Regions from separate parts of the Pseudaquabacterium rugosum genome, predicted to be linked through region 1. Evidence: predicted binding sites of a transcription regulator. Region 1 holds the regulator's gene; the other holds the start of a gene.

Evidence for each region. Region 1 encodes FliA, which starts transcription of late flagellar genes. Its sites were predicted from a motif close to CTAAAGTTTNNNNNNNNNNNGCCGNTA; they were not measured.
Region 2: a site for FliA is predicted at 1,238-1,264, ahead of nosR (response regulator c-di-GMP phosphodiesterase, NosR family). Genes of this name have one in related genera too.

Annotation. Positions count from the first base shown of each region.
Region 1 covers NZ_JBBUTF010000004.1:72,222-75,619, forward strand. Annotated here, with positions in the region: gene AACH11_RS04670 (P-loop NTPase family protein) at 1-899, shown strand, start outside; gene AACH11_RS04675 (RNA polymerase sigma factor FliA) at 932-1,645, shown strand; gene AACH11_RS04680 (AAA family ATPase) at 1,689-2,417, opposite strand; gene ftsB (cell division protein FtsB) at 2,504-2,803, opposite strand; gene eno (phosphopyruvate hydratase) at 3,001-3,398, opposite strand, start outside.
Region 2 covers NZ_JBBUTF010000004.1:275,065-278,462, reverse strand. Annotated here, with positions in the region: gene nosR (response regulator c-di-GMP phosphodiesterase, NosR family) at 1-1,197, opposite strand, end outside; gene AACH11_RS05505 (SDR family NAD(P)-dependent oxidoreductase) at 1,331-2,083, opposite strand; gene AACH11_RS05500 (riboflavin synthase subunit alpha) at 2,135-2,842, opposite strand; gene AACH11_RS05495 (DEAD/DEAH box helicase) at 2,996-3,398, shown strand, end outside.

The sequences.
Region 1 (3,398 bases):
ACGTGCCCGCCGATCAGGCCGCCGGTCTGCGCGCGCTGTTCGGCAACGGGCGCACGCGCCACCTGCCGCTGGTGCACAACCCCTTCGTGCCCGCCGGTGGCGTGGTGATGGAGCGGCTGTGTGCCGCACTGTCCGAGCACGGCCTGAACACCCTGGTGGTCGATGCCGCCGAGACCGCCTCCGAGCCACACGAGCTGGCGGCGATCGATCTGGCCGCCTGCGTCGAGCCGCTGTCGCCCCAGGTCAGCTACCTGGCCGCCCGGGGGCTGCCACGGCGCTACCTGGACAACCGCGCGACGATGGTCGGCCTGCTCGATGCCCTGCATCTGGCCGCACCGCAGGCCCAGGTGGTGGTGGTGCATGCCAGTGCCTCGGACCTGCGCCGCATCTTCGCCGGCCGGGCGCCGCGGCCGCTGCTGCTGGCCGGTGACCGCCCCGACAGCCTGACCGATGCCTACGCGTCGATGAAGCTGCTCAGCCAGTGGCTGGGCGCACTGGCCTTCGACCTGGTGATCGCCAGCAGTGCCCGGCCCAAGGGGGCACGGCGCATCGCCGAGCGGCTGGGCGAGTGCGCCGATCTGTTCCTCGGCTCGGCCCTGCACCACTGTGCGGTGGTCGATCCCCTGACCCCGGCGCAGTCCGCGCCGACCGCCGCGCTGCGCCGCATGATCGCCGCGCAACTGGCAGCCGACGACCGGCCCCAGGCCCAGGCCCTGGTGGCCCAGGGCGCGCGGGCGTCGGCGCCCCCCTGGCCGGCCGCACCGCTGGCCGCCGCACCGGCCCCGGGCGCGACCACGCGCGTGGGCGGCCGCCATGAATTCCCCGTTTCGACCGGCGTGTCCGCGCGTCCGGAGTCCGACCGCCCGGCCCCGCGCCGTGCGACCGGACGCACGAACTGACCCGATCGACATCGAAGCCTCGGAGACCCGCCATGTACACCGCCAAGGGCCGCCTGGACGCCAATGCGATGCTCAAGCAGTACAGCCCTCTGGTGCGCCGTCTGGCGCACCAGATGATCGCCAAGCTGCCGGCCAACGTCGAGCTCGATGACCTGATCCAGGTCGGCATGATCGGCCTGAGCGACGCCCTCACCCGTTTCGACCAGACCCACGGCGTGCAGTTCGAGACCTTCGCCACGCAGCGCATCCGCGGGGCCATGCTCGACGAGCTGCGCGGCAACGACTGGATGAGCCGCGGCGACCGTCGACAGCAGCGCAGCATCGAGGCCGCCGTGCACAAGCTGGAGCAGAAGCTCGGCCGCGCACCGAACGAGACCGAGATCGCCGCCGAGATGGGCATGGGCCTGCAGGACTACCAGGAGCTGCTGGGCAAGGTCCGCGGCACCCAGCTGGTCCATCTGGAGGACATGACCGGCGACGAGGGCGACGACGACTACCTCGACCGCCACGTGGCCGACAACGAGGCCAACCCGCTGGCCATGCTGCAGGACATGCGCATGCGCCAGGCGCTGGTCGAGGCCATCAAGAACCTGCCCGAGCGCGAGCAGTACGTGATGAGCATGTACTACGAGCACGACATGAATCTCAAGGAGATCGCGGCCGTGCTCAAGGTCACCGAGAGCCGCGTCTGTCAGCTCCACAGCCAGTCCATCGCCCGCCTGCGCGCCAAGCTGCGCGCCTGGTGAGCCCCGCGCCGACGGGCCCCGCGCAGGGCGTGGGGCGCCGCGTTCAGCCGGCCGGCCGGCGCAGCGCGTGCTCGCACTCCGCCTGGTCGCAGTCGGCGCACCAGGCATCCCAGCGGGCCCGCTGACGGGCCTCGGTCGCATCGCGTGCGTGCAGGCGGCTGAACAGGCCGTCCGCCGCCGCCTCCCGGTGCGCATCGGTCGGTGCCAGGGGCGCGGGGTGTGGCCAGCGCTGGCGCAGCAGCGGGGCGACGGCATCGATCGCCGCCTCGACACGGGCCTCACCCTGGCCGCAGACCAGCGACCAGCGCAGGCCGTGGCCGATCAGCAGGGACCGCAGGTGGCCGTCGACCGCCTGCTGGGCCGCCGGGCCGTCGCGCACGCCGGGATCGGCATGCCAGCCCAGATCGAGCGCGGTCAGCAGCGTCAGCGCGCAGTCACGCTGGGCGCTCAGCGCCGGTACGACCAGCGCCTCGTTTCCGAAGTAATGCAGGCCGTAGACCGCCGTCATCAGCGGCGTGGTGTCGGCCACCACGATGTCGTGGTCGATCGCCGCCTGTGCCATGGCCGCCTGCTGGGCGGCGGCGATCTGCGCCTGTTCGTCGGCCCGTGGCGTGCGGCCCTGGCGTTCGCACCAGCTGCGCAGGGCTTCCGGCACCCAGATCGCGCGCCGGCCACTGAGCGCGGCCAGGCGCGGCGCCAGTGCGCGGGCCAGCGCGGTCTTGCCGGTGCTCTCGGCACCGACGATGGCGATCACCAGGGCGCTCTCGGGCATCGGTGCGTGCGATTCGATGGACGGCCGGCGGCCGGTCGGTCGGGCGGGACGTGCCGGCGGGGCAGGTCCGCCGTCGTGCGGCGGACTCAGGGCGTGGCCGTCGGCCGCGCGGCGTACTGCACGAAGATCTCGTCGGGCCGGATCAGACCGAGCTCGGCGCGGGCACGTTCCTCGACCATCTCCAGGCCGCGCTTCAGGTCGTCGAGTTCGGCCTCGAGGGCGACATTGCCCAGTCGCAGCCCCTCGTTGTCGGCGCGCTGGTGTTCGAGCTGCGCCTGCAGCTTCTGCAGCTGGTGCTTGCCGTTGTCGCCGAACCACAGCTGCCATTGCAGCACGCCCAGCAGCGCCAGCAGGGCCAGGGTCAGCGGACGGAGCAGGGCGGACATGGGGCGCGCAGGGGTCGGACAGGTCGGGCGGCCGCCGTGACGGCGGTGCTCAAGCGCGACCGCCGGCGCGGTCCCGGCACGCAGCCCTGCGGGGCCACGCACCGGCACCGGCCGGCGGTCGCGAGGGGCCCGGTCCGGGCCGCCGGATCAGCCCCGGGGACGGGGCGACACGACGGCCAGGGCCGGGATCGGCGACATCAGCGCAGATTGTAGAAGGCCGAGCGGCCCGGGTAGACGGCGACGTCGCCCAGGTCTTCCTCGATGCGCAGCAGCTGGTTGTACTTGGCCATGCGGTCCGAGCGCGACAGCGAGCCGGTCTTGATCTGGCCGGCGTTCAGGCCCACCGCGATGTCGGCGATGGTGCTGTCCTCGGTCTCGCCCGAGCGGTGCGACACGACGGCGGTGTAGCCGGCGCGCTTGGCCATCTCGATGGCGGCGAAGGTCTCGCTCAGGGTGCCGATCTGGTTGATCTTGATCAGGATCGAGTTGGCGATGCCCTTGTCGATGCCTTCCTTCAGGATCTTGGTGTTGGTGACGAACAGGTCGTCGCCGACCAGCTGCACCTTCTTGCCCAGACGGTCGGTCAGGTGCTTCC
Region 2 (3,398 bases), 200 kb from region 1:
CACCATCCGGGGCTTGAGGGCGCGCACGTCGACCTCGACGTCGGCACTGGCATCCTTCTCGATCTGACGCAGGGCCTCGAACAGCGCCTGTACCGTCGGCGCGTCATAGCGGGTCCCCACGCCCTCGCCGACGATGCGGCGGGCCTGATCGGCCGACAGCGCCTTCTCGGACAGCGTGCCGGATTCCAGACCATCGAAGTCGCTGGCCGCCGCGACGATGCGCGCGCCGATGCAGATCTGCTCGCCGGCCAGGCCGTCGGGAAAGCCCCGTCCGTCCAGTCGCTCATGATGCTGACGCACGATCTGCGCGGCCCCGCGCAGCTTGTCCATCGACAGCAGCGCGGCCTCGCCATCGAGCGCATGGCGCTGGTAGCGCTGCATCTCGGCCGGCGTGTAGTCGGACACCGGCTTGGCCAGCATCTCGTCGCCGAAGCCCAGCTTGCCGATGTCGTGCAACAGCGCGCCGAGCACCACGTCCTGGCGCGTGCGGCTGTCGAGCCCGAGCAGCGTGGCCATGCGTCCGGCGATGTCGCTGACCCGCCGTGCATGGCCGGCGATGCGGCCCTGGCGCATCTCCAGCAGGCCGGAGAAGACGGTGATGGCCATCGTGAAGTTGGCCTCCATCTCCTCGTAGGCCGCCTCCAGCATGCTGTTGATCTGGTGGAGCTCGGCCGTGCGCGAGGCCACCCGCTGCTCGAGCGTGCGGTTGAGGTCCTGCAGCTCCGCGTTCTGCTGCTGCGTCAGCTGCAGCAGGCGGGTGTTCTCGTTTTCGAGATCGCGCCGGCGCAGCGCCTCGCGCACGACCAGCAGCAGGTCCTGGTCGTCCCAGGGCTTGGTGATGTAGCGGTGGATCTCGCCACGGTTGATCGCGGCGATGGTCGACGCGATGTCGGCATAGCCGGTCAGCAGCAGACGCACGGTCTGCGGATACAGCAGACGCACCTGTTCGAGAAAGGTCGCCCCATCCATGCCCGGCATGCGCATGTCGGAGATCACCAGGTCGACCGGCTGCTCCTGCAGCAGCGTCAGCCCCTCGGCCGCGCTGTTGGCGATGTCGATCGCGTAGCCCTGTGGCCGGAACAGGCGACGCAGCGCGTTGAGCACCGACGGCTCGTCGTCGACCAGCAGCAGACGCATGCGGGCCGCCTCAGGGGCAGCGGACGTTGTGGCGGGGGCGGTCTGCTCCGTCACCGACATGGTGGACTCCTGCCCGCGCCGATGCCGGGTCTGAGGGGCTTATCGGCGCCCGCGACCAGGACTGAAGTGCGGGCCGGCGCGGTGATGGCGGCGGCTCAGGCGCTCCGCCGGAGCGCCCGCGATCCCGGATCGCTCAGGCGCCGGCGGCGATGGTCGCGCCGTTGACGGCCGCGGCCCCGGGGCCGGCCAGGAACAGCACGCAGTCGGCCACCCGCCGGGCCGCCGCCTCGTCGGGCGGGCCGGTCAGGACCGGTGTCAGCACCGTGTTGATGCGCAGGCCGTCGGCCGCCACGCGGCTGGCCAGCGCGGCGCCGGCCTGAGCCAGCGCATCGGCCGCACTGGCCTCGGGCCCCGGCATCACCCGGCCCGGGCCGACGGGGAGCGTGCCGACGGCCGCGAGACCGGTGGCGCCGCGGTCGATGGCGCGCGCCGCCGCCCCCGGGGCGAGCGCCGCGGCCAGGTTGACGACCACGCCGCGACCGCGCGACCGCATGCCGGGCAGCAGGGCCTGCAGCGCCTGCATCGCCGGCAGCAGCCGGGCCTGCATCGCATCCCACCAGTCCAGCGGCTGCTCGCCGGCCTCGACGTGCACCGGCCCGCTGCCCCCCATGGCATTGACCACCACGTCCGCCACGCCGAGCTGGGCGACCAGGCTGGCGGCCATCTGCAGGGCCTGATCGGAGCGGGCGAGATCCGCCATCAAGGGCAGCACGTGCAGGCCCTCGCCGCGCAGGCGGTCGACCGCGGCATGCAGATGGGCCGGATCGCGGCCGGCGATGGCCACCCGCGCCCCGGTCAGGGCGAAGGCGCGGGCACAGGCCAGACCGATGCCGCGGCTGCCGCCGGTCACCAGCACGACCCGGTCGCGCGGACGCGACGGGGCCATCGGCACGGCAGGGTTCGGACGAGGGGCGGCCATCGACAAGGGGCGCTCGCCTCAGCCGCCGGTCCGGTCCGGCCCGGGCGCCCCGCCGGGCAGCGCCAGGCCGCGCTCGGCCGCCCAGGACTGCAGCGCCGGCAGCCAGGCGCCGAGCCGGCGGTCGAGCTCACGCCGCACGGTGTCGACCAGCACCTGGGTGCTGCGCTCGATCTCGAGGTTGAGCGCGGCACCGGCGGCCTTGTCGCCGAAGGTGGTCATGCGCAGCGTCTCGGGGATCAGCCAGACCTCGAAGCAGCCGGCGGCGGCGTCGACCTCGGCGATGGTCAGGCTGGCGCCGTTGATGGCGACATAGCCGCGGGCGAAGAGGTAGTCGCGGTGGCTCTCGGGCACGCGGATGCGCAGCACGTGGTTGTGCTCGGGCTGGCGCACCGACAGCAGCGTGGCCACGCAGTCGACATGGCCGCTGAGCACATGGCCGCCGACCTCGGCGCCCTCGGCCGCCGCGCGCTCGACGTTCAGGCGGCTGCCGACGGTGAGCGCGCCCAGCGTCGTCAGCGACAGCGTCTGCTGCATGATGTCGAAACGGGCGCGGCCGGGTGCCGGGCGCTCGGTGACGGTCAGGCACACGCCGTCGCTGGCCACGCTGGCGCCGATGGCCAGATCCTGGTCGAAGCCGGGGGGAAACTGCAGCTCGATGCTGCGCAGGCCGGGCCGGTCATGCAGTTGCACGACCTCGGCCACGCCCTGGACGATGCCGGTGAACATGGTGCGAAAGCGTCGGCGCCGCGCACATGCACGGCCACCGGAAAGGACGGAAGGCCGGAAGCGTAACAGCCCGCCGGCACGCCGCGGCGGCGGCAGGGCCCCACCTCCCACGACTGTCGGGCCCGGCCGCGCCGACGACAATCCGGCGCCACCATGGACCGCCCCGCGCCCGACGCCCCTGCCTTGCGCAGCCCCCGCGACCACCGCCCGGCCGACGACACCGCAGCGGCCGATGCGCCGGGTCTCGACGCCCGGGCCGGCGCCGGCTGGCCGGCCCTGCACCTGCGCACCCTCGACCGTGGCGACGGCCTGCTCGGCCTGCGCCCCTGCGGCCCGGTGCCGCCAGGGCAGCGCCGGCCGGTGATCGGCGCCCGCGCGGTCCCGCTGAGCGTGGCCTGGCTGGCGCCACAGGCGGCCAACGGCGGGCCGGCCACGGCCGCCACGGACTGGCTGCAGGCCCAGGGCCTGCATCCGCTGCCCGCGTCCGCCCTGCAGTGGCGCGGCCCGCCGCCGGCCGAATGGGCCGCCCGCACGCTGTGGACGCTGCCGCGCGAGG